Regions from separate parts of the Pseudonocardia sp. HH130629-09 genome, predicted to be linked through region 2. Evidence: riboswitches for the same ligand, from Rfam matches in the RefSeq annotation. Region 2 holds a riboswitch; each other region holds the start of a gene.
The links. Region 2 has a riboswitch for cobalamin ahead of XF36_RS04425 (ribonucleoside-diphosphate reductase subunit alpha). Riboswitches for the same ligand answer to the same signal wherever they lie in the genome.

Region 1 (9,744 bases), 930 kb from region 2:
CGCGGCGCGGGCACCCTGCTCGACGCGGTGCGCGCGGTGGAGCTCCCGGCGACCGCGGCGGAGCCGGTGTTCGCCTGGGTCGCCGGTGAGGCGTCGGCGGTGCGGGCGGTCCGCCGCCACCTGGTCGGCGAGCGCGGGCTCGACAAGGCCCGGGTCGCGTTCACCGGGTACTGGCGGCGCGACCTGACCCAGGACGACGCGCCGACCGAACAGGACATGGCGGACGTGGCCGAGCAGATGCCCGTCACCTCCTGACGGCCTCCGTCGGGCCCTCCGTGGGCGTGGCGGCCCACCGCTGCTCGACCCGGCCGAACCGCCAGACCGGAGCGCCACCAGCCAGGCGACGACGAAGAGGCCGACGATTCGTAGCCGGCGTCGTCGAGGGGGATGTCGGCGACCGCGACCAGCGGCGCGGACGTGGTCCCGGTCTCCTGCACCAGCACGCTCACGAGCTCGATGGTGCCGATGACCAGCGCGACGGCGACGGACAGCGCCGTGATGGTGATGTTGTAGTAGACCTTGCGCACCGGCCGGGCGAAGGCCCAGCCGTAGGCGACGTTCATGAAGACGCCGTCGACGGTGTGGAGCAGGCTCATCCCGGCCGCGAACAGCACCGGCAGCACGAGGATCGCGTAGAACGGCAGGGCGAACGCGGCGGCGCCGCCCGGCCAGCACGAGCAGCGTCACCTCGGTCGCGGTGTCGAAGCCGAGCCCGAACAGGAAGCCGATCGGGTAGATGTGCCATGGCTTGCGCACCGACCGGGCCAGCCCACCGAGGAAGCGGTTCATCAGGCCCCGCTCGGCGAGGTGCTCCTCCAGCTCGGCCTCGCTGTACTCGCCGCGCCGCATCCGCCGGAACACCCCGACGATCCCGACCAGCACGACCAGGTTGAGCAGCCCGATGATCCACAGGAACACCCCGGACACCGACGACCCGAAGATCCCGGTGACGGCGTGCAGGGTCGAATCGTCGTCGCCGACCTGTCCGGAGAGTGCCCGGAAGATCCCTCACCTTGCGGGTAGGTCGGCCTGAACGCATGAGCGGACGGACCGACGTCGGCCGGTCCGTCCGCTACACCGTCAGTCCCAGTCCAGTGAGCCCCCGGTGCGGTACTCGGTCACCCGCGTCTCGAAGAAGTTCTTCTCCTTGCGCAGGTCCATCGCCTCGCTCATCCACGGGAACGGGTTCTCCGGCTCCCCGAACAGCGGGGCGAGCCCGATCTGCTCGGCCCGCCGGTCGGTGATGAACCGCAGGTACCGCTCGCAGGACTCGGCGGTGAGCCCGAGCATCCCGCGGGGCATGGTGTCGCGGGCGTAGGCGACCTCCAGCTCGCAGGCCTCCCACAGCATCGTCCGGATCTCCGCGACGAAGCCCGCGGTCCACAGGTGCGGGTTCTCGATCTTGATCTGGTTGATGCAGTCGATGCCGAAGTTCAGGTGGATCGACTCGTCGCGCAGGATGTACTGGTACTGCTCGGCGATGCCCACCATCTTGTTGCGCCGGCCGAGCGCGAGGATCTGGGCGAACCCGGTGTAGAACCACATGCCCTCGAACACCACGTAGAAGGCGACCAGATCGCGCAGGAACGCGCGGTCGTTCTCCGGGGTGCCGGTGCGGAAGTCCGGGTCGGACAGCGCCTGGGTGTAGCGCAGCGCCCAGGCGTCCTTTTCCGTGATCGACGGGACGGTCCGGTAGGCGTTGAACAGCTCGCCCTCGTCGAGCCCGAGCGACTCGCACACGTACTGGAACGTGTGGGTGTGCACCGCCTCCTCGAACGACTGCCGCAGCAGGTACTGCCGGCACTCGGGGTTGGTGAGGTGGCGGTAGACGGCGAGCACGATGTTGTTCGCGACCAGCGACTCGGCGGTGGCGAAGAAGCCGAGGTTGCGGGTGAGCATCAGGCGCTCGTCGTCGGTGAGGCCGCCGGGGGAGCGCCACAGTGCGATGTCGGCCTGCATGGCGACCTCGGTCGGCATCCAGTGGTTGGCGCAGCCGGCCAGGTACTTCTCCCAGGCCCAGGTGTACTTGAGCGGCAGGAGCTGGTTGACGTCGGCCCGCGCGTTGATCATGCGCTTGTCGTCGGCGTCGATCGGGGCGGCGCCGCGGGCGATCTCGCCGAGCCCGCTGGTGTCGGCGCCCGTGTGCCGGTCGGTGGTCGGGGTGCTCACTGGCAGGCCTCGCAGTCGGGGTCGTCGACCGAGCAGGCGGCGCCCGGGTCGAGATCGGGGGCGGTGACGGGGACCGCGGGCACGGTCGCCGCGGGCGACGGCGCCGGGGCCGCCGAGGCCGGGGCGGCCGCGGGGGTGCTGGGCACGCCGGTCAGTCGGCCGTCGGTGCCGGTGAGGGTGGACTTCTCGACGGCCGTCGCCGCGCGGGTGCGCAGGTAGTAGGTGGTCTTGAGGCCCGAACGCCAGGCCAGGCGGTAGAGCTCGTCCAGGGCGCGGCCGCTGGGGAGGCCAGGTAGAGGTTCAGCGACTGGGCCTGGTCGAGCCACTTCTGCCGGCGCGACGCCGCGGCCACGAGCCGGCTCGGCTCGATCTCGAACGCGGTCGCGTAGAGCTCCTTCAGGTCGGCGGGGACCCGGTCGATCTCGGCCAGCGACCCGTCGAAGTACTTCAGGTCGGCGACCATCACCTCGTCCCACAGCCCGCGCTCCTTGAGGTCGCGGACCAGGTGCGGGTTGATCACGGTGAAGTCGCCGGACATGTTGGACTTCACGTACAGGTTGAGGTGGATCGGCTCGATCGACTGCCCGACCCCGCAGATGTTCGAGATCGTCGCCGTCGGGGCGATCGCGAGCACGTTGGAGTTGCGCATCCCCTGGGTGCGGACCTTCTCCCGCAGCGTGTCCCAGTCCAGCGTGGACGACCGGTCGATATCGAGCTCGCCCTCGCCGCGGGCCGCGGCCAGCAGGTCGAGCGAGTCCAGCGGCAGGATCCCGCGGCTCCACAGCGACCCGTCGAAGCTGGCGTAGCGGCCGCGCTCGGCCGCCAGGTCCGACGACGCGGTGATCGCGTGGAAGCTCAGGAGCTCGGCCGAGGTGTCGGCGAACTCGACGGCCGCGCCGCTCGCGGGGGCGATGCGCTGGACGAACAGCGCGTCGGAGAAGCCCATCATGCCCAGGCCGACCGGGCGGTGGCGCAGGTTGGACCGGCGGGCCTCGGGGATCGTGTAGAAGTTGATGTCCACGACGTTGTCGAGCATCCGCACCGCGGTCGTCACCGTGCGGCGGAGCTTGTCCGCGTCGAGCCCGTCGCGCGTGACGTGCGCGGCGAGGTTCACCGAGCCGAGGTTGCAGACAGCGACCTCGCCCTCGTCGCCGGCGCGGGTGTTGAGGGTGATCTCGGTGCACAGGTTCGACGAGTGCACCACCCCCGCGTGCTGCTGCGGGCTGCGCAGGTTGCACGGGTCCTTGAACGTGATCCACGGGTGCCCGGTCTCGAACAGCATGGTCAGCATCCGCCGCCACAGCTCGACCGCGCGCACCGTGCGGTGCACCCGGATCTCGCCGCGTGCCGCGGCCGCCTCGTACTCGCGGTACCGCTGCGCGAACGCGGTGCCGTAGAGGTCGTGCAGGTCGGGCACCTCGTCCGGGGAGAACAGGGTCCACTCGGCGTCGGCCTGCACGCGGCGCAGGAACTCGTCGGGCACCCAGTTCGCGGTGTTCATGTCGTGGGTCCGGCGACGGTCGTCGCCGGTGTTCTTGCGCAGGTCGAGGAACTCCTCGATGTCGACGTGCCAGGTCTCCAGATAGGCACACGCCGCGCCCTTGCGCTTGCCGCCCTGGTTCACCGCGACGGCCGTGTCCCCGGCGATCTTGAGGAACGGCACCACCCCCTGGGAGACGCCGTTGGTGCCGCGGATGTGCGCGCCGAGGCCGCGGACCGGGGTCCAGTCGTTGCCGAGCCCGCCGGAGTACTTGGCCAGCAGCGCGTTGTTCCGGTAGCCGCCGAAGATCGACTCCAGGTCGTCGTCGACGGTGGTGAGGAAGCACGACGACAGCTGCGGCCGGGTGGTGCCGGAGTTGAACAGCGTCGGGGTCGAGGCCATGAAGTCGAAGCTCGACAGGACCTCGTAGAACTCGATCGCCCGGGCCTCGCGGTCGATCTCGCGCACCGCCAGTCCCATCGCGACCCGCAGGAAGAACGCCTGCGGCAGCTCGAAGCGCACGCCGCGCTCGTGCAGGAAGTAGCGGTCGTAGAGGGTCTGCATGCCGAGGAAGCCGATCTGCAGGTCACGGTCCGGGCGGATGGCGGCGGTGACCCGGTCCAGGTCGAAGGTCGCGAGCTCGGGGTCGACCAGGCCGATCGCGATGGCGTGGCGCAGGTAGTCCTTCGTGTAGGGCGCGTACCGCTCGGTCATCGTCGCGTGGTCCGGGGTCTCCCGGGTGCCCGCCAGGCGCGAGACGGCTTCGGCGCGGAGCCGGTCCAGCAGCAGCCGGGACGCCACCAGGGAGTACGCGGGCTCGCGCTCCACCAGGGTGCGGGCGGCCAGGACCAGGGCCTGGGCCAGCTCGTCGGCGGTGATGCCGTCGTAGACGGTGCGGTCCAGCTCGGCGAGCACCGGCTCCGGCGCGACGTCGGCGATGCCGTCGCACGCCTCGCCGAGCACCGCGGCGACCCGGTCACGGTCCAGCGGGGTCCGGCTGCCGTCGGGCCCGGTGACGTGCACGACCGGTGCGTCCGACGCGCGGTCCCCGCCGTCGCGTTCCCGGGCCCGTGCCTGCTGCTCGCGGTAGAGCACGTAGGAACGGGCGACCTTGTGGTGGCCGCCGCGCATCAGGGCGAGCTCGACCTGGTCCTGGATCTGCTCGACGTGCACGGCGTGCGCCGGGTGCCGGGTCAGCGCCGCGACGACCTGGTCGGTCAGCCCGGCCACGAGGTGGTGCAGCCGCGATGACGTCGCGCCCGAGTCCCCCTCGACCGCCAGGAACGCCTTGGTCGTCGCCACCGAGATCTTCGTGGCGTCGAACCCGGTCTCGGAGCCGTCGCGCCGGATGACGCGCAGGGTCGGGGGTGCTGTTGCCGGTGCAGCGGTGGAAGCCGTCACGGGCTCTCTCCTCGCGAGTCGCCGTCGCCTCCGGGGCGGGCGCGGTGCGAGGAGGCGGCGGGTCGGCGTGTCGTCGGCGGCCCACCGCACCCTGGCGCCGTCCCACGAGGCCCCGGAGCAGCGCGCACCGGTCGGTACGCGCACCGGTGGCAGGTCTTCGGACTCACGGGCGCACTGCTCACACCTACTGGCTGTCGCTTCCCGGGATCACTCCCAGTGCTGTTGACGGCGGTCGTTCCCGTTCACCGCTGCGGGGCAGTCCCGGATTCCCACCGGGTTCCCTCTTGCCTCACCGGCCCGTGCGGGCCGGTGAACCACCAGCGCTCCGGACACTACATCTGGTGCTTCAGTGCACGCGAGCCCCCTATCGGTTCCGGATTCGGCGCTCGCCGGGTCACGCACGGTGAACATCGCCGGGTCACCGGCCCGGCGGTCCCTTCCGCCCACCGGGCCACCCCGATACCGTCGGCCATACTGTTGCCATAGATGTGCAGGAGAGTGCGATGACCTTCGGAGCCGACCTCGACGCCGCGCACTGGCTGCGCCGGTGGGACGCCCAGCAGGAGCGCTACGTCCCCGACCGCGAGGAGCTGTTCGCGCTGGCGCTCGACGTCGTGGCCCGGCTCGCCGGCACGCCCGGACGGGTGCTCGACCTGGCCTGCGGGCCCGGGTCGTTCGCGGCCCGCGCGGCGGCGCGCTGGAGCGGGGCCGAGGTGGTCGGCGTCGACGTCGACCCGGTCATGCTGGAGCTGGCCCGGCGGACCACCGGTGAGCGCGTCCACTGGGTCGACGCCGACCTGTCGGGTCCGGGGTGGGTCGCGGCCGTCGGCGGGCCGTTCGACGCGGCCGTGTCGGCGACGGCGCTGCACTGGCTGCCGGAGACCGCGCTGCCCGACCTCGCGGCCCGGCTCGCCTCGGTGCTGCGCCCCGGCGGGGTGTTCGTCGACGTCGACACCCTGCTCGCCGATCCGGCCGCACCCCGGCTCGCCGCGCTCACCCTGGAGCTGCGGCACGAACGGACCGACCGCGGCCTGGTGACCGGCGAGGACTTCCGCACCTGGTGGGACGCCCTGGCGGACGAGCCCGGGCTGGACGGGCTGTTCGCCGAGCGCGCGCGGCGCTTCGCGGACCGGCCCACCGGTGGCTCGTCGCTGCGGGCCTGGGAGGACGCGCTGCGGGGCGCCGGGTTCGTCGAGGTGGCGACCCTGACCCAGGTGTTCGACCGGCGGACGCTGGTCGCGATCCGCTGACGCTCAACCGGCCGCGCGGCCCTCCTCGGAGGCGCGCAGCCCGGGGACGAACACGTGCGGGTCGAGGGCCGGTGGCCGCGGTGCAGCACCCGGCCCGCCCGCGCGGACCCATGCGGCGACGGCGTCGGTGGCCGTCGCGTCGAGCACGGCGCGCAGCCATACCGGCCGCGCCCCGGCGCGGCGGGCGCCCGGTGCCGGCGCCACCACCACGACGTCGGAGTCCGCGCACGGGCCCAGGCACTCGCTCGTCCGGAACCGGGCGTGCCCCGCCGCGCCGCCGGCGAGCCGGTCGAGCAGTGCGTCGTGGTGGGCGCGTTCGAGGTCCGGGTGCTTGCGGCCGGAGCCGCAGCAGCAGCCCCGGCAGACGGTGACGGCGGGGAGCGCGGACATGGCCCGACCCTACGTCACGACTGACGGACTGTTCAGGTGTCGGGGATGTCCGCGGCGACGACGAGGTACCCGGCGTTCGGTCGTACCGCCTCCCCGCGTCGCTCACCCCGTCGCGACCGGATCGGGTGTCGGGAGGACCCGGCCGTCGGCGACGGTCACCACCCGGTCCGCCGCGGACACCGCCACCGGATCGTGGCTCACGAGCACGACGGCGAGCCCGTCGCCGCACGCCCGGCGCAGCTCGGCCAGCACCAGCGCGCGGTGCTCGGCGTCGAGCGCCGAGGTCGCCTCGTCGGCGACCAGCACGGCGGGCCGCGCCAGCAGCGCCCGCGCCACCGACGCCCGCTGCAGCTGCCCGCCCGACAGCCCGCCCGGCCGCCGCGCCGCGACGTCCCGGGCCACCCCGAGCCGTGCCAGCAGGGCGGCGGCGTCGGCGTGCGCGCCGGCGCGGGACCGGCCGTGCAGCAGCACCCCCGGCCGCGCGACCTGGTCCAGCACCGGGCGGTGGTCGAGGAACGCCGACCGGCAGTCCTGGTGGACGTACTGCACCGGACGCCGGGTGCCGGCGCCGTCGACCCGCACCGTGCCCGCGGACGGCACCAGCCCGGCCAGCGCGCGCCCGAGCGTCGTCTTGCCCGCCCCGGACGGCCCGACGACGGCGACGAGCTCACCCGCGGCGACGTCCAGGTCCACCCCGGTCAGCAGGTCGACCCCGCCCGCGGTCCGCACGCCCAGTCCGCGCACCGCGAGACGGGCCGGTGCCCCCTCGGCGTCCCCGCGCGTGTCCGGCCCCGCCGCCGTCGCGGGGAGGTCGGCCGCGTCCCCGCGGGCGGTGACCCGGCCGCGGTCGAGGGCCACGAACCCGACCGGCGCGCGGTCGCCGAGTGCGTCGTCGAGGCGGCGCACGGAGTCGAGGTCGTGGGTCAGCAGCACCAGCGCCGTACCCCCGGCGGCGAGCGTCGCGAGCCGGTCGACCACCGCGCGGGTCGTGGCCGGGTCGAGGCCGGTCGTCGGCTCGTCCAGCACGATCACGGCCGGCGCGGTGACCAGGGTCAGGGCCAGCGCCATCCGCTGCTGCTGCCCACCGGAGAGCTGGTGCGGGAACCGCGTCGCGAGCTGCGGCTCGTCGCCGAGCCCGGCCCGGTCCAGCGCGTGCCGGACGGCGGCGGCCCGCGCGTCGCGGGCGGCCCGGCCACGGCCGTGCACGGTCGCGGCGAGCTCGTCGAGGACCGGGCCGGCCCGGCGCACCGGGTCCAGCACGATCCCCGGGTGCTGCGGCAGGTGCCCGACCCGCCCGGCCCGCGCCGCCCGGACGGCCCGCGGATCCGGCCCGACGAGCTCGGTGCCCGCAACGCGCACCGAGCCCGTGGGGCGCACCCCGGTGGCGGCCTCGCCCAGCAGGGCCAGGCCGAGCGTCGACTTCCCCGCCCCGGACGGTCCGACCACCGCGAGCACCCGGCCCGCGTCCAGCGCCAGGTCCACGCCGTCGAGCAGCACGGCCCCGTCGGCGGTGGTGGCGCCCAGCCCGCGGACCTCGAGCACCGGCGCGTCCCCGCCGCTCACACCACCGCTCCCGTCCGGTCGGCGAGCCGGTCGACCAGCAGGTTCGCCCCGGCGGCCAGCGCGACCAGCAGCCCGGCGGGCACGAGCAGTGCGGCCGGCGCCAGGAACAGCGACGACGAGTTCTGTTCGATCACCACCGCCCAGTCCACGGTGTCCGGCGGGAGCCCCACCCCGAGGAAGCTCGCGCTCGCCAGCAGGGTCAGCACCATGACGCCGCGAGTGCCGGCGTCCACGAGCACCGGGCCCGCCACGAACCGGCCCGTCTCGACGACGTGGATGCGCCACCACGGCTCCCCGCTCTGCGCCATCGTCTCCAGCGCGACCCGCCGCGACGGTGCGCCGGCCGCGCTCCGCACGATCCGCACGATCGCCGGGAGCTGCAGCACCGCCGTCCCCGCGACGAGCCAGCCGACCCCGCGCCGCCCGGTCCCGGCGAGCACGAGCAGCACCAGCAGCGACGGCAGCACCAGTAGCACGTCCAGCGCCCGCTGGGTGAGGTACGCGGTCGTCCGGCGGGTCGTCGCGGCCAGCACCAGCCCGACCGGGACCGCCACGACGTAGGACACCAGCAGCGCGCCCACCGTCAGCGCGACGACGGTCGTCCCACCGGTCAGGGCGAGCTGCAGGACGTCGCGGCCGAGCGCGTCGGTGCCGAGCGGGTGCCCGGGCCCGGCGGGCTGCAGGGCCCCGCTGCCCGCGGGTACCGGCAGCAGCGGCGCGAGAAGTGGCCCGACGACGGCGCAGGTCAGCGGCACCCCGACGAGCACGGCGGCGACGGTGGTGGTCACGGGGGAGCTGGTCACCGGCCCTCCCCGCGAACGGGGGTGAGCCGGGCGGCGGCCACGTCGGCGGCGAGGTTCACCGCGATCGTGACGACGGCGGCGACCAGCACGTAGCCCTGGACCAGCGGCAGGTCCCGGTTCTGCACGGCGTCGACCAGCCCGGCGCCCATCCCGGGCAGTGCGAACAGCGACTCCACCACGACGACACCGCCGAGCGTCCCCTCGACGACGCGGGCGAGCTGCTGCACCGAGGGCGCGACGCCCCCCGGCAGCACATGCCGCAACAGCACGACGCGCTCGGGCAGCCCGAGGCGGCGCAGGTGGGTCACGTGCGGCGCGCGGTCGGCCTGCAGCACGCCCTGGCGCACCTGCCGCGACAGCCAGCCCAGCTGCGCGGCCACCAGCACCGCCACCGGCAGCACCAGCACCTGCGGGGTGAGCAGCGAGCCGCCGCCGGCCGTCGCCGGGAACCAGCCGAGCTGCAGCGACAGCAGCCCCACCAGCAGCAGCCCGACGGCGAACTGCGGCGCGGCCTGCAGCGCGGAGACCACCGCCGTCGAGATCCGGTCGGCGGGCCCGCCCGGGCGGCGGCCCGCGGTCGCCCCGACGGCGACGGCCAGCGGTACGGCGATCGCGATCGAGAGCCCGCCGAGCAGCAGCGTGCCGCCCAGCCGGCCGGCGATCTCGCCGGTGACCGGGCGCCCGGTGA
Region 2 (9,744 bases):
TCGCAGCGCCGAACACCTCCGCTCCGCCTCATGCGAGCGTTCGACGACGCGCTCGGCGAGTGATCCGAACCCGGACCCGGTCAATCCGCACAGTAGACCTCCGCGTTCCGGCCGCCTCGTCGCGACCGCTCGGAAGATCCATTCCTGAGAAGCGGTCCTCCGGCCGCGGGTGAGGCCGGAGGACCGGACCCGGTGAGCTAGGGTGTGTCTCCCAAATAGGCGGACCGGGGTGCGCGATGCTTGATCGGTGCCGCGCACCGCTGTCCTGACTGATGCCCAGTGGGCCCGTCTGGCGCCGCTGTTGCCCTCCTCCGAGGGTCGTCGCGGGCGCCCGTTCCGCGATGACCGCCGGGTGCTCGAGGGGATCATCTACCGGTATCGGTGCGGGCTTCCCTGGCGCGACGTCCCAGCCGAGTTCGGGCCGTGGCAGACGTTGTGGAAGCGGCACCGCCGCTACAGCGGCGACGGCACCTGGGACCACATCCTGGCTGCTCTTCTGGTCGAGGCCGACGCCGCCGAGGTGCTCGGGTGGGCGGTCAGCGTGGACTCCACGATCATCCGTGCCCACCAGCACGCCGCGACCCTCAAGCGCGACACAGGGGGCCGGATCGAACTACACGAATCTGCTCGCCGAACCAGCAGATCACGCGCTGGGACGGTCCCGCGGAGGGCTGTCGACGAAGATCCACCAGCTCGTTGACGGGCACGGCCGCCCGCTGGTGGTCCTCCTCGGCCCCGGCCAGGGCGGCGACTCGCCAATGTTTCCGCACCTGATGGCGCACCTGAGCATCGCCCGACCGGGCCCGGGACGACCCCGGACCCGGCCCGAACGCGTGCGCGCGGACAAGGCCTACTCCTCACGCGCGATCCGCCGGCACCTGCGCGAGCGCCGGATCATCGCTGTCATTCCGGAGCCCTCTGACCAGCAGGGACACCGCAAACGACGGGGCTCACGCGGCGGTCGACCGCCCGCATTCGATCCGGTCGACTACCGAAACCGCAACGTCGTCGAGCGCGGGTTCTGCCACGTCAAGCAGTGGCGCGGGCTGGCCACCCGTTACGACAAGCTCGCCCTGACCTTCCGCGGCGGCGCCGTCCTGAAGGCAATCGTCACCTGGCTCCGCGCATTGGGAGACACACCCTAGTACTCCAGCCGCACTTCGTGATGTGGGTCTGCGCTAGGCTTTGATCTTGTGCAGGTGGAGGAGGACCTAGAGGCGTGGGCCGGCGGCCTGGACGGGTTGTTCGGGCTGGTGGCGGGGCGGTTCTTCCGGACGGAGCCGCGGCGTCGGGCGCGGGCGTATGTGCGTGGATTGTTGGCGCCGTTGGCCGGGAAGAACGGGTGGACGCTGGCCGAGGTCGCCGGTGACACGACGCCGGACGGGATGCAGCGGCTGCTCAACTCGGCGGCTTGGGACGCCGACGGGGTCCGCGACGACCTGCGGGACTACGTCACAGAACACCTCGGCGAGCCCGGCGGGGTGCTGATCGTCGACGAGACCGGGTTCCTGAAGAAGGGGGCCAAGTCGGCCGGGGTGCAGCGCCAGTACTCCGGCACTGCGGGCCGGGTGGAGAACTGCCAGCTCGGGGTGTTCTGCGCCTATGCCAGCGGCAGGGGCCGCACGTTGATCGATCGTGAGCTTTACCTGCCCAGGTCGTGGACCGGTGATCGGGAACGTTGCCGGGCTGCGGCGGTGCCCGACGAGGTCGAGTTCGCCACCAAGACCGTGCTGGCCAAGCAGATGCTCGGCCGGGCCCTCGACGCTGGTGTCCCGGCGTCGTGGGTGGCTGCGGACGAGGCCTACGGTCAGGACTACAAGTTCCGCTCCTGGTGCGAGAAGCGCCGGATCGGCTACGTCGTCGCCGTGCCCCGCAGTCAGTCGATCCCGCTCTCGCTCGAGGCTGACATCGCCGGGCTGGCCGGGTCACGACGCGCCGACGACCTGGTCGCTCGCGCGCCGGAGCAGGCGTGGAAGCGCCGCTCGGCGGGGGACGGGGCGAAGGGTGAGCGGCTCTACGACTGGGCCGTGGCCAGCCTGTCTCCGCCACCGGAGGCGCCCGCCGGGTGGGGGCGCTGGCTGCTGGTGCGCCGTCAGATCCTCACCGACACCCAGATCGCCGCCGGTGACGAGCCGGAGTTGGCCTACTACCTGTGCGCAGGCCCGCCCGGCACCAGTGACGACGACCTCATCCGGGTCGCCGGCGCCCGGTGGGCGATCGAGGAGTGCTTCCAGACCGCGAAGAACGAGGTCGGGCTCGACCAGTACCAGGTGCGGCGTTACGACGCCTGGTACCGCCACATCACCCTGGCCATGCTCGCCCACGCCTACCTCTCGGTCACCGCGGCGATCGCCCCAAAAGACCTGGCAGCGGGCTCATCCCGCTCACCCTCGCCGAGATCCGACGTCTCCTGGCATCTCTGATCCACATCCCCGCCCGCACCGTGGGCTGGGCCTGGTCGACCTGGCGTCGCCGTCACCAACACCGAGCCCGCGAAAGCCACTACCGACGACGAAGACAGCCCAGCTAACGAAGTGCGGCTGGAGTACTAGTCCCACTCCAGCGAGCCGCCGGTGCGGTACTCGGTCACCCGCGTCTCGAAGAAGTTCTTCTCCTTGCGCAGGTCCATCGACTCGCTCATCCAGCCGAACGGGTTGTCGGTCTGCCCGAACAACGGAACGAGCCCGATCTGCTCGGCCCGGCGGTCGGTGATGAACCGCAGGTACTGCGCGCACGACTCGGCCGTCAGCCCCAACATCCCGCGGGGCATCGTGTCGCGGGCGTAGGCGACCTCCAGCTCGTAGGCCTCGTGCAACATCTCCCGGATCTCGGCGACGAACTCCGGCGTCCAGAGGTGCGGGTTCTCGATCTTGATCTGGTTGATGCAGTCGATGCCGAAGTTCAGGTGGATCGACTCGTCGCGCAGGATGTACTGGTACTGCTCGGCGACGCCGACCATCTTGTTCCGCCTGCCCAGGGCCAGGATCTGGGTGAATCCGGTGTAGAACCACATGCCCTCGAACACCACGTAGAAGGCGACGAGGTCGCGCAGGAACGCGCGGTCCGCCTCCGGGGTGCCGGTGACGAAGTCCGGGTCGGAGAGTGCCCGGGTGTGGCGCAGCGCCCACGCGTCCTTGTCGGTGATCGACGGGATCTGCCGGTAGGCGTTGAACAGCTCGCCCTCGTCCAGGCCGAGGCTCTCGCACACGTACTGGAACGTGTGCGTGTGCACGGCCTCCTCGAACGACTGGCGCAGCAGGTACTGGCGGCATTCGGGGTTCGTCAGGTGCCGGTACACGGCGAGCACGATGTTGTTGGCGACCAGGGACTCCGCTGTGGCGAAGAAGCCGAGGTTGCGCACCAGCATCAGCCGCTCGTCGTCGGTCAGCGCGCCGGGGGTGCGCCACAGCGCGATGTCGGCCTGCATGGCGACCTCGGTCGGCATCCAGTGGTTCGCACAGCCGGCCAGGTACTTGTCCCAGGCCCAGTGGTACTTCAGCGGGAGCAACTGGTTGACGTCCGAGCGGGCGTTGATCATGCGCTTGTCGTCGGCGTTGACGGGCGCGGCGCCGCGTTCGATCTCGCCGAGCCCGGTGGTGTTCTCCGAGGTGGTCGTCACTGGCAGGCCTCGCAGTCGGGGTCGTCGATCCGGCACGCGCGGCCGGGGTCGAGATCGGGGGCGGCGACGGTCGCGGCGGGGGAGCCGGCTGGCACCGAGACGACGGCAGCGGGGGCGGCGGCCGGCGCCGTCGGAACGCCCGTGAGCCGGCCGTCGGTGCCCCTGAGCGTGGACTTCTCCACCGACGTCGCGGCCCGGGTGCGCAGGTAGTACGTCGTCTTCAGCCCGCTGCGCCAAGCCAGGCGGTAGAGCTCGTCGAGCGCGCGCCCGCTGGGACCGGCGAGGTAGAGATTCAGCGACTGGGCCTGGTCCAGCCACTTCTGCCGGCGTGCGGCGGCCTCGACCAGCCGGTGCGGGTCGATCTCGAACGCCGTCGCGTAGAGGTCCTTCAGGTCGTCCGGTACACGGTCGATCTCGGCCAGCGACCCGTCGAAGTACTTCAGGTCCGCGACCATCACCTCGTCCCACAGCCCGCGTTCCTTGAGGTCGCGGACCAGGTGCGGGTTGATCACCGTGAAGTCGCCGGACATGTTGGACTTCACGTAGAGGTTGAGGTGGATCGGCTCGATCGACTGTCCGACCCCGCAGATGTTGGAGATCGTCGCGGTGGGCGCGATCGCCAGCACGTTGGAGTTGCGCATGCCCTGCGCGGCGACCTTCTCCCGCAGCGCGGACCAGTCCAAGGTGGACGACCGGTCGACGTCGAGCTCGGTTGCGCCGCGCGCCTGCGCGAGCAGCTCCAGGGAGTCGATCGGCAGGATCCCGCGGCTCCACAGCGACCCGTCGAAGCTGGCGTAGCGGCCGCGTTCGAGCGCCAGGTCCGACGACGCCGAGATGGCGTGGAAGCTCAGCGCCTCGGCGCTGGTGTCCGCGAACGAGACCGCGGCGTCGCTGCCCGGCGCGATCCGCTGCACGAACAGGGCATCGGAGAACCCCATCAGTCCGAGCCCGACGGGCCGGTGGCGCAGGTTGGACCGCCGGGCCTCGGGGATCGTGTAGAAGTTGATGTCCACGACGTTGTCGAGCATCCGCACGGCCGTGGTGACGGTGCGGCGCAGCTTCTCCGCGTCCAGCCCGTCCGCCGTCACGTGTGCGGCGAGGTTGACCGATCCGAGGTCGCAGACCGCCACCTCGCCATTCTCGGCGTCGGCGTCTGTGTTCAGCGTGATCTCGGTGCACAGGTTTGACGAGTGCACGACGCCCGCGTGCTGCTGCGGGCTGCGCAGGTTGCACGGGTCCTTGAACGTGATCCAGGGGTGTCCGGTCTCGAACAGCATGGTCAGCATTCGCCGCCACAGATCGACCGCCCGCACCGTCCGGTGCACCGCGATCTCGCCGCGCCCGGCGGCCGCCTCGTACTCGTTGTAGCGGGCCGCGAACGCGTTCCCGTAGAGGTCGTGCAGGTCCGGCACCTCGTCCGGGGAGAACAGCGTCCAGCTCTCGTCGGCCTCGACGCGGCGGAGGAACTCGTCCGGCACCCAGTTCGCGGTGTTCATGTCGTGGGTGCGGCGCCGGTCGTCGCCGGTGTTCTTGCGCAGGTCGAGGAACTCCTCGACGTCGACGTGCCACGTCTCCAGGTATGCGCAGGCCGCGCCCTTGCGCTTGCCGCCCTGGTTGACCGCGACGGCGGTGTCGCCGGCGATCTTGAGGAACGGGACGACGCCCTGGGAGACGCCGTTCGTGCCGCGGATGTGCGCGCCGAGCCCGCGGACCGGGGTCCAGTCGTTGCCCAGCCCGCCCGAGTACTTGGCCAGCAGCGCGTTGTTCCGGTAGCCCTGGAAGATCGAGTTCAGGTCGTCGTCGACGGTGGTGAGGAAACACGACGAGAGCTGCGGTCGCGTCGTCCCCGAGTTGAACAGCGTCGGCGTCGACGCCATGAAATCGAACGAGGACAGCAGCTCGTAGAACTCGACCGCCCGGGCCTCGCGGTCGATCTCGCGGGCCGCGAGGCCCATCGCGACGCGCAGGAAGAACGCCTGCGGTAGCTCGAAGCGGGTGCCGCGCTCGTGTAGGAAGTAGCGGTCGTAGAGCGTCTGCAGGCCGAGGAAGCCGATCTGCAGATCACGCTCCGGGCGCAGCGCCGCGCTGACCCGATCCAGGTCGAACGTGGCGAGCTCCGGGTCGACGAGACCGGTCGCGATCGCGTGCCTCAGGTAGTCCCGGAAGTAGGACGGGTACCGATCTGCCATCGTTGCCTGGTCCGGGGCCTGCCCGGTGCCGGCGAGGTGTGACACGGCCTCGGCGCGCAACCGGTCCATCAGCAGCCGGGAGGCGACCAGCGAGTAGTCGGGTTCGCGCTCGACGAGCGTGCGCGCCGCCATCACGAGTGCCTGGGCCACCTCGTCGGCGGTGATGCCGTCGTAGACCGTGCGGTCGAGCTCGTCGAGGACCGGGTCGGCGGAGACGTCGGCGATGCCGGTGACGGCCTCGTCGAGCACGGTCCGGACGCGACCGCGGTCCAGTTGGACGCGCGTGCCGTCCGGCTGGGTGACGTGCACGGTGGCGGCCGATGCGGCGGGGGCTTCCCCACCCTCGCCGCGGGCCCGGGCGTGCTCGTCGCGGTAGAGCACATAGGAGCGTGCGACCTTGTGGTGCTCGCCGCGCATCAGCGCCAGCTCGACCTGGTCCTGGATCTGCTCGACGTGCACGGCCGGCGTCGGGTGCCGTCCCAGTGCCGCGACGACCTGGTCGGTCAGCTCGCCGACCAGGTGGCGCAGCCGCGACGAGCTCATGGTGGCGTCCTCGGCCAGGAACGCCTTGGACATGGCCAGTGAGATCTTCGACGCGTCGAACTCCGTCTCGGAGCCGTCGCGGCGGATCACCCGCAGCGTCGCCCGGGATATCGATTCGGGTAAGGCTGGGGGAGCGGTGGTAGCGGTCACGGACCCTCTCCTCGCGAGTCACCGTCGCTCCACGACCGGTGGGGAGGATGGGCGGACACGCGGGCGCGACCGGCCCTGGTGCCCTCCCTCGGGGCCCCGGAGCGGCGCGCACCGACGGTGCGCGCACCGGTGGCAGGTCTTCGGACTCGCGGGCGCCGTACTCGTTCCTACTGGCCGTCGCTTCCCAGGAGCGTGTGCTCCCAGTGCCTGTGACGGCGGTCGTTCCCACTCACCGCTGCGGGGCAGTCCCGGACTCGCACCGGGTTCCCTCTTGCCTCACCGGCCCGTGCGGACCGGTGAACCACCAGCGCAGCGGACACTACATCTGGGGCAGGTGCGCATTCGATACCCCTACACCTCGGGCGTGTCACCTGCAGTGAGCACCAAGGACCTCAGCCGTAGAGAGCCTCGGCGTTGCCCCGCAGAACCGTACGCGCGAGCTCGCCGTCGCCGGTCGCCGCCGTCATCCGCGCGAGCTCGCCCGCCCGGTCGCCCCACGGCTCGTCACTGGCGAACAGCAGGCGGTCGGCGCCGATGCCACGCCGCTCGATCTCGGCGGCCATCCAGCGCGGTGCGAAGCCGATCGCCCAGCTCGTGTCCGTGTAGACCTTCTTCCCCGCCTCGATCCAGTCGAAGAACCGGCTGCCGATCAGCTTGATGTGCCCGCTCATCCCACCGCCGAGATGCACGAGGTGCAGGCGCACGTCGTCGGCGTACCAGTCCACGAGGTTGCCGATCTCGTCCACGTCGGACGCGCCGCCGGGCGAGGTGTGGACGTGCACCGTGAGGTCGAGCTCGCGGGCGGTCGCGAAGATCTGGTCCAGCTGCGGCCGGCAGGCCTCGTCGGACGCCCGGCCACCGAGCAGGAAGCTGATCTTGATTGCCTTCACGCCGGGTTCGCGGGCGAGCGCGAGCGCGGACGTCGTCATCTCGGCGTCCTGCGGCCGCGGTGAGGCCCAGATCCCGGCGCGGATCCGCTCGTCGGTGGCTGCGGCCTCCAGGCAGAGCTCGTTCAGGGCGAACGATGCCGACGCGTCCGGGACCCCGTAGTTCGGGATGGCGAGTGCGAGCTCGGTGCCCTCCGCGTCGAGGTCGTCCTGCAGCATCCGGACGGTTGCCCGAGCGGAGATGTCGGGGTTGACCGGCGGCCCGCCGTAGAACGGGTACGACGGGAGGACTCCGAGGTGGCGGTGGGCGTCATGGGGGCTCGCGCTCATATCTCATAGTGAGCCTTTTTCAACCTGCCGTTCCGGCAGCTCAGGGGCCTGGTTGTGTGGGTGCAGACGCCGAGCTGGCGAGCCGGTGACCTGTGCAGCTGTGGTCAGACCCGAATCCGCGAGTAGGCTATGAGCTGATCTTGGTCGGCCAAAGTTGATGTTGCTTGGGTCGGGAGTTGGGTGGTGGGCAAGCGGGCGGCCCGAGTGTCGCCTCGGGTGGCGGGTTCCTGTGCTGGTCGGGGCCGGTGCGGCCGGGTCAGGACGGAGCGGGCAGGGCGCGGACGCGGGCGAGGACCTCGGCGAGTAGGTGCTCGCCGGGTGGTAGGCGCAGGGTGAGGCCGCGGGCGTGGCGCACGAGGCGGGCGGGGATGGTGATCAGCCGCCGGCGCAGGGTGGCGATCATGGCCTGGCCGCCGCGGACGCCGTGCCCGACCAGGCGCCCGTCGCGGGTGCGGGCGGTGAGGTGGTGCAGCCACCCGCTGGTGGTGGCGGCCAGGAGTGCGCCCCACATCCAGGCTCGGTTCACCGCGAGGTGTCCGGAGGGGAGGTGGCGCAGCGCGGCGCCGTGCTTGGTGTCGCGGAACAGGTTCTCCACCTTCGTGCGGTGGCGGTACCAGTACTCGGCCTGCGCGGCTGCGGCAGGTGTGGAGACGTCGAGGTTGGTCACGATGAACGAGTAGGCGAACACCCCGTCGACCTTGGCCACCGTAGCGAGGTCGTCGAGCGGGAGCGCCCGCTGGGCGGGGTGCAGGGTGCGTCGGCGCCGCGCTCGCGGGTCACCGGAGACCTGGCCGTGGTCCAGGTCGAGCCGGACCCGACGGATCAGCAGCTGGGTCGCTGCGGGCCACCAGTTCGGGCAATAGTCGGCCACCGCGACCTGCGCGCCGGTCATGTCGATCGCGTCGGTCCACCCGTCGGCCGCGACGCCGTCGAGGATGCGCCACAGCGGCGCGATGCGTCGGGCGCCGATGGCGAACTCCACGCCGACGAACAGGGCTGCGCGGGCGAGCTGCCCGGCGAAGTAGCCCGCGTCCGCACGCACGCGGACTCGCCCCGCCCGCGCCTGCGCGGGGAGCGCGGCCAGCGCCCGGTAGAACAGCTCGGCGCTGGTGGCGCGGGGGTCATCCCGGCCCGAACCGAGGTCAGCGGCCAGCACCACCGCGGTGTCGGCCCAGGTCGCGACGTGCGGGCGGGCGACCCGCTGGCCTTGGTGGTTGAACGCCACGCCCTGCTTGAGCCGGCCGTAAACCTCGACATCGGTGGTGTCCAGATCGATCGTCACGTCCGCCGTCAGCTGCTCGGCCCGGTCCGGGTCGACCTGGGCGAGCAGGTCCAGCGCGGTGGTGTGCACGTCACCGAGCCCGGTCTCCACCGCCGCCCACTGCCCCTCGATGAACTTGCGCGCGAGCCCGGCGGCGGTCGTGGACGCCAACCCCGGCACCGGCGTGAGTGCCTGCCCGGCGGTGTCGGCGCGGTGCCGGTCCAGCCCGACCAGGAAGTCCTCCCCGCACAGCTGCGCCGCCGACATGCCGACCAGCATCTGCCCGGCGCTGCACCCGCGGTCGCGGTCCTTGATGGGCCCGACCGCGGCGTCGAGCTTGTCGATGATCCCGAGCCGGTCGATCAGTTCGGTCACCGCGGCCAGCCCGGAGAACCTGGTCAGCGCCGCGTCCGGCGCGCCGAGACGCACCCGCGCACACCGCGGGCGTCGCTTGCGTACTGTTCGCACCTGATAGGTGTCCTCTCAACCCGCAATGTCGTGTCGTCGCAAACACGATCATCGCAGGTCAGCGGGCACCTATCGCCATCTCCCCAGTCCGGACACCAGCGCTACTCGCGGATTCGGGTCAGAGCAGTTGCGCTGCAACCTTCGCGATCTCCTGACGCAGAAGCTCGCTGGTCAGGTTGAAAAAGGCTCAGTGAATCACGTTGACTATAATGCTTGCTAGCTTCTTCAGTTGAGAATATGTACGGTCGGGACGTGGTGCGGAGGGCTCTCGACGTCGTCGTGTACGCCGACGTGTCG
Region 3 (9,744 bases), 810 kb from region 2:
CCCCTGACCGGCACGACCCGGCCCGACACGGCCGGCGGGGCGACACCCGGCGGAGCCACCGCCGCCGCACCCGCCAACCGCGCCGAGCGCCGTGCGGCCAAGCGCGGCAGGTCCGGCTCGCCGGGCGGCCCGGCGGCACCGCGCACGGCGGGGCCGGCCCCGCAGGCCCGCCCGGCCCACGTCCGCACGGACTTCGCCGCCCGCCGCAGCGGCTGACCGCACGGGGAGCGCGGACCGGGCACCGGAGACGCCGACGGGCGACCGTCGGCGTGCCCGGTCCGTGATCACTCCCGGCGGCGCGCCCCGACCGGGGTGCGACGTGGGAGGCTGGACGCCGTGACCGTCACCGTCTGGTGGGCCGCCCCGGCCGATCCCGGCGCCCGCGCCGACCTCGTCGCGCTGCTGGACGCCCACGAACGCGAACGGCTCGTCGCGCTGCGACGGCCCGAGGACCGCGCCCGCTACCTCGCCGCGCACGCGCTGGCCCGGCTGGTGCTCGCCGAGCGGCTCGACGCCGACCCCGCCGAGCTGGTCCTCGACCGGACCTGCCGCTGCGGGGAGCCGCACGGCAAGCCCCGCCTGGCCGGGCGCGGCGACGACCCCGGCTTCTCCCTCACCCACTCCGGCGCGCTGGTCGGTGTCGCGGTCGGGACCGGGCCGGTCGGCGTCGACGTCGAGGCGCACCGCCCCCTGTCCGGCCTCGACGGCCTGGTCCGGCACGCCCTGTCCCCCGCCGAGCTCGCCGCGGGGACGCCCGACGGGACCGGCTTCCTGGTCACCTGGACCCGGAAGGAGGCGCTGCTCAAGGCCACCGGCGAGGGCCTGTCGAGCCCGATGGACGCGATCACCCTGTCCCCGCCGCACAGCCCGGCCCGGGTGCTGGACTGGACCGGCACCGCCGGGAGCTGGTGGGTCACCGACGTCCCCACCGGCCTCGACGACCACCCGGGCGCCGTCGCCGGGGCGGGACCGGTGGCCCCGGCCGTCACCGTCGCCGACGGCGACGCGATCCTGTCGGTGCGCCGGGGCACGATGCACGGGTGATGATGGAGTGACCGCGGCGGCCGACCGCTGGGTGCTGCACCTCGACATGGACGCGTTCTTCGCCTCCGTCGAGCAGCTCACCCGGCCCACCCTGGCCGACCGTCCGGTCCTCGTCGGCGGCGCGGGACCGCGCGGCGTCGTCGCGGGGGCGAGCTACCAGGCCCGGGTGTTCGGGGCCCGCTCGGCGATGCCGATGGGCCAGGCGCGGCGGCGCTGCCCGCACGCGACGGTCCTGCCGCCCCGGTTCTCCCTGTACAAAGCGCTGTCCGAGGAGGTCATGGCCGTCCTCGGCGAGTTCTCCCCCGTGCTGGAGCCGGTGTCGGTGGACGAGGCGTTCGTGGAGCCGCCCGACCTCGTGGGCGCCTCTCCCGACCAGGTGCGGGAGTGGGGCACCCGGCTGCGCGGCGCGGTGCACGACCGCACCGGGCTGCCCGCCTCGGTGGGCGCCGGGTCGGGCAAGCAGATCGCGAAGATCGCCTCCGAGCTGGCCAAGCCGGACGGGCTGCGGGTGATCGCCCACACCGAGCAGGCGGCCGTGCTCGACCCGCTGCCGGTGCGGTCGCTGTGGGGCATCGGTCCGGTCTCCGGCGAGGCGCTGCGGAAGATCGGGATCGAGACGATCGGGCAGCTCGCCGCGATGGACGCCCGCGAGGTCGCCGGGGTGCTGGGCAGCGCGATCGGGTCCGAGCTGCACCGTCTCGCCCGCGGCATCGACGACCGTCCGGTCGCCCCGCGCGGTGCCGCAAAGCAGATCAGCGCGGAGACGACCTTCGACGCCGACCTGACCGCGATGAGCGCGGTGCACACCGCGGTGGAGTCGATCTGCGTCGCCGTGCACCGACGGCTGGTCACCGACGGTCGGACCGCCCGCACCGTCACCGTGAAGGCACGGACCGGGGACTTCACCACCCACACCCGGTCGGAGACGACCCCGTTCGGCACCCGGGACCTGGCGACCCTGGTCGCGGTGGCGCGACGGCTGGCCGAGGGCGCGGTCGGCGAGGGCGGGGTGCGGCTGCTGGGCGTGTCGGTCTCCGGCTTCGGCGACGAGCCGCCGCTGGCCCTGTTCGACGCGGTGCCCTCGGAGAACGGTTGGACGACGGCCTCGGCCCTGGACCCCCCGCCCGCGGCCGACGCCCCGGCCGGCGCGGCGGGGGTGGCCGTGCTCGACGCACCACCGGACACCGACGCGACGACGAGGACGGGCGCGACCGCGGGGGCCGACAGTCCTGCGGGGGCCGGCGGTACCGCGGGGGCCGACGCGACCACGGGGGCCGGCGACGTGCCCGGCCAGGGCCGCCCCGACCGCGAACCCGACCCGGACCGGCCCTGGCGCGCCGGCGACGACGTCGCCCACCCCGAGCACGGCCACGGCTGGGTCCAGGGCGCCGGGCACGGGCGGGTCACCGTGCGCTTCGAGACCGCCTACACCGGGCCCGGCCGCACCCGCACGCTCGACGCCGCCGAGCCCGACCTCACCCGGGCCGACCCGCTGGGCAGCTGGCGGGCCTGAGCGCGCCGCCCCGCCGGCGGGCTCAGCCGATCAGCGGGCTGCGGTGCGGCGGCGCGACGCGGCTGCCCTCGGCGACCCGGGCCCGCAGCGCCGGGACGGTGCGTACCAGCCCGTCGAGGACCGCACCGAGCGCGGCATCGGCCGCGGGCTCGCCCCCGACCAGCAGCACCGCGCGGCCGGCGGGACCGGCGGCGGCCCAGGCCCCGATCCGGGCGACGGCGTCACACGGGGTGACCGGCTCGACCCGCCACGCCTCGGCGTAGAACAGGGCCGTCGACTCGGCCTGGGGGAAGGCGAAGACGGTTTCGGCGTCGGCCAGCAGGTCCGCGACGTGGGCACCCGAGCGGGGTGCGCCGTCGCCTGACGGATCGGTACCGAGCACCACCAGGTCGTGGCTCATCGCATGTCCTCCTCGAGGGTCCGCGCCCTCACCAGTGGGAATCCGCGACGACGGGCAGTGTCCTGGCTCCCGGATCCCCACGCCCTCCCCGGCCTTCCCACCCTCGCGGGCGGTGGCACCGGTGTGGGGAGGGCACTCCCCGGTGACAGTGGCGGGACCGCGCCGGATTCGCACCGGCTTCCTGTTCCGTCGTCGTCGGGGAGCCCATCACGCGACCGGGTCAGTGGTCAACCGTCCCCCGCCCCGCCCCCCCCCGCAGATGGTCGAGCAGGTCGTGTTCGGCGAGCGTCCCGAGCAGCGGCCCGTCCGGCTCCCGCACGGGCAGCGCGGCTCCCCGGTGCGCGGCGAGCACCCCGAGGACGTCGTGCACCGGGGCGACCGGGTCCAGCGCGGGCAGCTCCGGGCCGGACGGGGTGCCGTCGGCGGGACGCATCACGTGGGCGACGACGACCCGGCGAAGCGCCTCGTCGGTCGGGGTGTCGGCGGCGAGGTCGATCCCGCGTCGCAGCAGCTTGAGCGTGTAGGTGTTGTCCCGCGACACCAGGTTCGACAGGCCGGTGGCCAGGACGACGGCGGCCATCAGCGGCAGGATGAGGGCGTAGTCGCCGGTCAGCTCGAACACGATGAGCACCGCGGTGATCGGGGCGTGCGCTGCCCCCGCGAACACCGCCGCCATGCCGACCAGACCGAACGCGCCGGGGTGCAGGTCCAGCGCCGGGAACAGGGCCGCGGCGGCGTAGCCGAAGGCGGTCCCGGCGGTGCCACCGACGAACAGCGACGGCGCGAACACACCGCCGGACCCACCGACGCCGATGGTGAGGCTGGACGCGAGGATCCTCCCGACGACAAGCAGGAGCAGGAACCCGACGACGTACCGGCCACCGATCGCGGCCTCCAGTACGGGGTAGCCGACGCCGTACATCTGGGGCAGTGCCAGCAGCAGCGCGCCGAGCAGCAGCCCGCCGACGGCCGGGCGCAGCCACTCCGGGCCGCGCCAGACGGCGTCACAGGCGTCCTCGACGACGTAGAGGATCCGGGCGAAGGCCCAGCCCAGCAGCCCGGCGAGCAGCCCGAGCAGCGCGTAGAGCGGCAGCTGGGCGGGGCTGCCCAGGTCGAAGTGCGGCAGGGTCAGGATCGCGCGGCCGCCGGCGATCACCTCGGCGACGACGTTCGCGACCACCGAGCTGATCACCAGCACGCCGAACGCCACTGCGCCGAACGACCGCAGGATCAGCTCCAGGCCGAACACCACCCCGGAGATCGGGGCGTGCCGATGCAGATACCCGACGCGAGCGCCTTCACCGCGGCGACGGTGGCCGGGATCCGCCCGCCCCTGCGCGCGACGGCGAACATCACCTCGGGCACCCCGTGCCCGCGCGCCTCCGGGGCGAACCGCTGGACCAGTGGGCCGTACACCAGGCCGCCGAGCACCGGGGCGATCAGCAGGAACCACACGCCCAGCCCGGGCAGGTGCGGCGAGGCGACCCGGCCGGCGTCGGAGAAGTCCTCCCGCCCGGTGACCAGCCAGGTCACGCCGAGGATCAGCTCGTGGAACAGCACCGACCCGATGCCGGCGCCGATCCCGATGACGGTCGCCCGACCGACGAGCCCCGGCCGGGTGCCGACGAGCGCGCTGTGCAGCGCGCGGACCGCGGTCACCGCGCACCGCCCTCGGCGGGCACCGGCGCGACGGCCCAGTCGGTCTCGCCGACCTCGCCCGCGGCGTCGGCGAAGCGGCGCAGTGCGTCGCGGACCGCGGTGCGCTCGGCGGCGGGCAGCATCGCGAGCAGCCGGTGCATCTCGGCGCGGCGCAGCCGGGTGACCTCGTCGACGAGCGTCCGCCCGGCGGGGCTGAGTGCGAGGGCGACCTCGCGACGGTCGTCGCCGGTGCGGGTGCGCACGACGAGGCCGCGGCTCACCAGCCGGTCGCACATCCGGGTCGCCGTCGACGCCGACACGGTCAGCGCCGTGGCCAGGTCGGCCGGGCGCCGGGTGCCGTGCTGGGCCAGCACGACCAGCGCGCGGTACTGCGGCAGGGTCACCTCGCCCGCCGTCGGGCCGGCCTGCTCCCCCACGGCGGCCAGGGACCCGGCCACCACGGAGAGCATCGCCCGGCTCGCGGTCATCACCGCGTCGACGACATCGTCGATCTGATCGGCAGCACCGATCTCGTCGGTCACGTCGCCAATGATTGCACACTGCAAGGTTGCAGTGTGCAATCAGGTCGGCGCGGGTCAGCGGGCGACGGGCGCCTGCAGACCGGCGACCGGCCCGATCACGACGATCGCGGGCGGGCTGATCTCCTGCTCGGCGGCGACGCGCTCGGCGGTCTCCAGCGTCGCGCGGACCGACCGCTCGATCCGCGTGGTGCCGTCCTGCACGATCAGCACCGGGGTGTCGGCCGGGCGGCCGTTGGTGATGAGCGCCTCAGCGAACTTCCCGAGCCGCTCCACGGCCATCATCAGCACGATCGTGCCGGTCATCCGGCCCAGCGCGGTCCAGTCGGTCAGGCTGCGCGGGTCACCCGGTGCGACGTGCCCGGAGACGACGACGATCTCGTGTGCCACCCCGCGGTGGCTCACCGGCGTCCCGGCGACGGCCGGTGCGGCGAAGGCGCTGGTGATGCCCGGGACGACGGTCACCGGGACCCCTGCCGCGGCGCACGCCTGGACCTCCTCGAACCCGCGGCCGTAGACGAACGGGTCGCCGCCCTTGAGGCGCACCACGAACTTCCCGGCGCGGGCGTGCGAGACGAGCAGCTCGTTGATCCGCTCCTGGGCCATGGCGCGGCCGTAGGGGATCTTCGAGGCGTCGATGACCTCGACCTCGGGGGACAGCTCGTCGAGGATGTCGCGCGGGCCGAGCCGGTCGGCGACGACGACCTCGGCGCGCGACAGCAGCCGCCGGCCGCGCACGGTGATCAGCTCCGGGTCGCCGGGGCCGCCACCGACCAGCGCGACACCGGCCTGTGGGGGCTCGGCCGACTCGTCGACGACGCCGGCGGCCAGTGCCTCGACCAGCGCGGTGCGCACGGCCGCGGACCGCCGGTGCGCGCCCCGGGCCAGCACGCCGACGGTGAGCCCGTCGTAGCCGCCGGTGGCGGGGGTGACTGCGGTGCCCCGGTCGCCGTCGTCGGCGCGGACGCAGAACACCCGGTCCCGCTCGGCCTCGGCGACGACGGCGGCGTTGGTCTCCGGCTCGTCGGTGGCGGCGATCGCGTACCAGGCCCCGGCGAGGTCGCCGTCGGTCCAGCGGCGGGCCGTCCAGGTGATCTCCCCGGCCGAGGCCATGCCCTCGACTGCCGGGGTGACCTCGGGCGAGACGACCTCGACGACGGCTCCCGCCGCGATCAGGCGGGCGACACGTCGCTGGGCGACCTGTCCCCCGCCGACGACGACGGCCCGGCGGCCGGCCAGGTCCAGCCCGACCAGGTACTGCTCGTGGTGCGCGTTCAACGACGTTCCTCTCCCGGACTCCGACGCCCGGTGGTGGCAGCGGGTCCCTGCGCCGGGCCCCCGCTCGACGGCGACGTCGGACGATAGCCGGGACCGCATGTGTCGCAGGAGCCCCCGGAGGGCAATCCCACATCCGCCGCCCGGGCGGCCACGGCGACCGTGACGCCCTGACCAGCGGTCTTGCCCACGATCAGCTGGGCTCCGTCGCCCGCGGCGAGGAGCGCGGCGGCCTCTGCGACCGATGGGGCCCCGACGGCCGCGGCGACCCGGGCATCCGGCCTCGCCACCCCGACCACGGCCAGTGCGGCCGCGGCGAATCCGTGCGGTTCCCGCGGTGCGACGGCCGCCAGCAGACCGGGTTCGGCGACCCGCCGGTCCAGGGTGGCGACGACGGCGTCGCCGAGCTCCAGCCCGTGCTCGGCGGCGACCCGGTCCAGCAGCGCACGCACCGCGGCCTCGGGGGTTCCGGGGCGCAGCCCCACCCCGACCGTGATCACCGGTCGTGGAGCGGAGAGCTCGGCACGCGGACGGTCGGCTCCACGACCGATGATCATGCGAACGCGGCCGGGGCGGCCCCGGCCCGGGTGTGGCGTGCCGCCGCGACGAACCGGGCGACGGCGCCGGGCACGCCGGCCGGGTGGGTGTGCAGGAACGAGGCGTGCACCCGGTCCTCGACGTAGCCCTCCGGCTCCCCGCCCCGCCACGCCCAGGCCGGGGCCGCACCGGCCCGCGGGGTGACCGCGCACCGGTGGAACTCGTGTGCCCCGGCCCGCTCGCCCGCCGCGAACAGCGGCGACGCCGACACCGCGACCGCGTCGCGGTAGCCGAGGGTGAGCCGTGGGGTCATCCCCGCCGACGCGTCGAGGACCCCGCACATCGGCGTCCCGTCTAGGTCGCGGCACAGGTAGAGCAGCCCGCCGCACTCGGCGTGCACCGGCGCCCCGGACGCGGCCAGCGCCGCGACCTGCGCCCGCAGCGGTGCGTTGTCGCCGAGCGCGCCGACGTGCTCCTCGGGGAAGCCGCCGGGCAGCACGAGCGCGGCGGTGCCCGCCGGGAGCGCGGGGTCGCGCAGCGGGTCGAAGGTCGCCACGTCGGCGCCGGCCGCGGTGAGGAGCTCGGCGTGCTCGGCGTAGCCGAACCCGAACGCGGGCCCCCCGGCGAGCGCGACGAGCGGCCGCTGCCCCGCCGTGCCGCTCGTGCCGACCTCGGCGGCCGGGTCCCAGACCGGGCCGGCGGGCAGCGGGCGGGCGAGTGCGAGGACGGCGTCGAGATCCACGTGTGTGGCGACGAGCTCGGCCATCGCGTCCACCGCGGCGGTCGCGGCGGTGCCGTGCTCGGCGGCGGTGACCAGGCCCAGGTGCCGCGAGGGCACCGCCAGCTCGGCCCGTCGCGGGACGGCGCCGAGCACCGGCAGCCCGACCTCCTCGGCCGCGGCCCGGCAGACGTCGGCGTGGCGCTGCGACCCGACCCGGTTGAGGATCACCCCCGCCACCTGCACGGACTCGTCGAAGCTGCGGAACCCGTGCAGCAACGCGGCCAGCGACCGGGACTGCCCCCGGACGTCGACGACCAGCACCACCGGTGCCCCCAGCGCGGCGGCGACCTGCGCGGTGGACCCGGCGCCGTCGGCGATGCGGCCGTCGAACAGCCCCATCACCCCCTCGACGACGGCGACGTCGGCGTCCCGGCTCCCGTGCCGGGCCAGCGGGGCGAGCCGGTCGGCGCCCTGCAGGACGACGTCGAGGTTGCGGCCCGGACGGCCCGCGGCGAGCGTGTGGTAGCCGGGGTCGATGTAGTCCGGCCCGATCTTGAACGGCGCGACCCGGGTGCCGCGCCGCGACAGCGCGGCCATCAGCCCGGTCGCCACCGTCGTCTTCCCGCTGCCCGACGACGGCGCCGCGACGACCAGCGCGCGGGCCGTGGTCACGGTGGTCACCACTCGATCCCCCGCTGGCCCTTCTGCCCGGCGTCCATCGGGTGCTTGATCTTCGTGGTCTCCATGACCAGGTCGGCGGCCTCGATCAGGGCGGGCGGGGCGTCCCTTCCAGTGATGATCACGTGCTGCCGGCCGGTCCGGGCGGTCAGCACCCCGACGACCTCGTCGACGTCGATCCAGCCCCACTTCAGCGGGTAGGTGAACTCGTCGAGGACGTAGACCTGGTGCTCCTCGCGCTCGATGCGGCGGCGGATCTCGGCCCAGCCCTCGACGGCGTCGGCGGCGTGGTCGGTCTCGGTGCCCGCCTTGCGCGACCAGGACCAGCCCGACCCCATCTTGTGCCACTCCACGGGCCCGCCCTGCCCGGTCTGCTCGTGGACGGCCCCCAGCGCGCGGAACGCCTCCTCCTCCCCGACCTTCCACTTCGCGGACTTGACAAACTGGAACACCCCGATCGACCAGCCCTGGTTCCAGCCGCGCAGCGCCATCCCGAACGCGGCGGTCGACTTCCCCTTCATCACCCCGGTGTGCACCACCAGCAGCGGCCGGTTGCGGCGCTGTCGGGTGGTGAGCCCGTCGGCGGGCGTGACGGACACCTGTCCCTGCGGCACGGCGGTCCCTCCTTCTCGGGCGTGGTGTGTCAGGCGGCGCGCGCGGACCGGGTCGCCCGGACCAGGTCGCCCACGCTGTCGGCGGTCAGCTCGTCAAGGGTCACCAGCTCGCCGCCCGCGGCGGCGGCGAGCGGCGCGGCGAGCCCCAGGCGCACGTGCCCGGCCTCGCAGTCGACGACGACGGTGTGCACCCCGTCCGCGGCCAGCAGCGCGGCGGCGCGGCGGGAGTCCGCGACGGGGTCCCCGCCGTCGCGGGCGGCGACGGTGGCCCGCCCGTCGGTGAGCAGGACGACCAGCGGGCGACGGCGCGGGTCCCGGCGCCGCTCGGCGTCGAGCACGGCGCGGGCCTTGAGCAGTCCGCCGGCCAGCGGGGTCCGCCCGCCGGTGCGCAGCCGGGACAGGCGCTGCTGGGCGGTCGGCACCGACGACGTCGGGGGCAGCGCCAGCTCCGCCGCCCGGGCCCGGAAGGTGACCAGCCCGACCTTGTCCCGGCGCTGGTAGGCGTCGCGGAGCAGGCCCAGCACGGCGCCGGACACCGCGGTCATCCGCCTGCGCGCGGCCATCGAGCCGGACGCGTCGACCACGAACAGCACCAGGTTGCCCTCGCGGCCCTCCCGCTCGGCGCGGCGCAGGTCGTCGCGGCGGACCAGCAGGCCCGGCCCGCGGCGCCCGCGACCGGCCTGGTGCGGGGCCGCGGCGAGCACGGTCGCGGGCAGGTGCAGGTCCGCGGCGCGGGTGGTCCCCGCCCCGGACGGGCGGACGACGCGCCCGGTGTCGGTGCGGGC

Region 1: it holds a riboswitch for cobalamin, as region 2 does, so the genes downstream of both, XF36_RS00015 (ribonucleoside-diphosphate reductase subunit alpha) here and XF36_RS04425 (ribonucleoside-diphosphate reductase subunit alpha) in region 2, are expected to answer to the same signal.
Region 3: it holds a riboswitch for cobalamin, as region 2 does, so the genes downstream of both, XF36_RS07925 (hypothetical protein) here and XF36_RS04425 (ribonucleoside-diphosphate reductase subunit alpha) in region 2, are expected to answer to the same signal.

The regions. Positions count from the first base shown of each region.
Region 1 covers NZ_CP011868.1:99-9,842, forward strand. The annotation lists partial or broken gene XF36_RS29740 (HoxN/HupN/NixA family nickel/cobalt transporter) at 245-999, opposite strand; gene XF36_RS00010 (ribonucleotide-diphosphate reductase subunit beta) at 1,081-2,169, opposite strand; partial or broken gene XF36_RS00015 (ribonucleoside-diphosphate reductase subunit alpha) at 2,166-5,050, opposite strand; cobalamin riboswitch at 5,182-5,384, opposite strand; gene XF36_RS00020 (class I SAM-dependent methyltransferase) at 5,554-6,300, shown strand; gene XF36_RS00025 (hypothetical protein) at 6,304-6,690, opposite strand; gene XF36_RS00030 (ABC transporter ATP-binding protein) at 6,793-8,253, opposite strand; gene XF36_RS00035 (ABC transporter permease subunit) at 8,250-9,056, opposite strand; gene XF36_RS00040 (ABC transporter permease) at 9,053-9,744, opposite strand, start outside.
Region 2 covers NZ_CP011868.1:927,795-937,538, forward strand. The annotation lists partial or broken gene XF36_RS30020 (IS5 family transposase) at 248-1,145, shown strand; gene XF36_RS04415 (IS701 family transposase) at 1,200-2,423, shown strand; gene XF36_RS04420 (ribonucleotide-diphosphate reductase subunit beta) at 2,549-3,619, opposite strand; gene XF36_RS04425 (ribonucleoside-diphosphate reductase subunit alpha) at 3,616-6,501, opposite strand; cobalamin riboswitch at 6,616-6,822, opposite strand; gene XF36_RS04430 (amidohydrolase family protein) at 6,894-7,718, opposite strand; gene XF36_RS04435 (IS1380 family transposase) at 7,975-9,408, opposite strand; gene XF36_RS04440 (hypothetical protein) at 9,700-9,744, shown strand, end outside.
Region 3 covers NZ_CP011868.1:1,741,687-1,751,430, reverse strand. The annotation lists gene XF36_RS07940 (hypothetical protein) at 1-216, shown strand, start outside; gene XF36_RS07935 (4'-phosphopantetheinyl transferase family protein) at 337-1,044, shown strand; gene XF36_RS07930 (DNA polymerase IV) at 1,091-2,557, shown strand; gene XF36_RS07925 (hypothetical protein) at 2,580-2,957, opposite strand; cobalamin riboswitch at 2,993-3,180, opposite strand; gene XF36_RS07920 (chloride channel protein) at 3,178-4,209, opposite strand; gene XF36_RS35140 (chloride channel protein) at 4,188-4,616, opposite strand; gene XF36_RS07910 (MarR family winged helix-turn-helix transcriptional regulator) at 4,613-5,137, opposite strand; gene cobA (uroporphyrinogen-III C-methyltransferase) at 5,192-6,412, opposite strand; gene XF36_RS07900 (cobalamin biosynthesis protein) at 6,409-6,909, opposite strand; gene XF36_RS07895 (cobyrinate a,c-diamide synthase) at 6,963-8,351, opposite strand; gene cobO (cob(I)yrinic acid a,c-diamide adenosyltransferase) at 8,345-8,959, opposite strand; gene XF36_RS07885 (VWA domain-containing protein) at 8,989-9,744, opposite strand, start outside.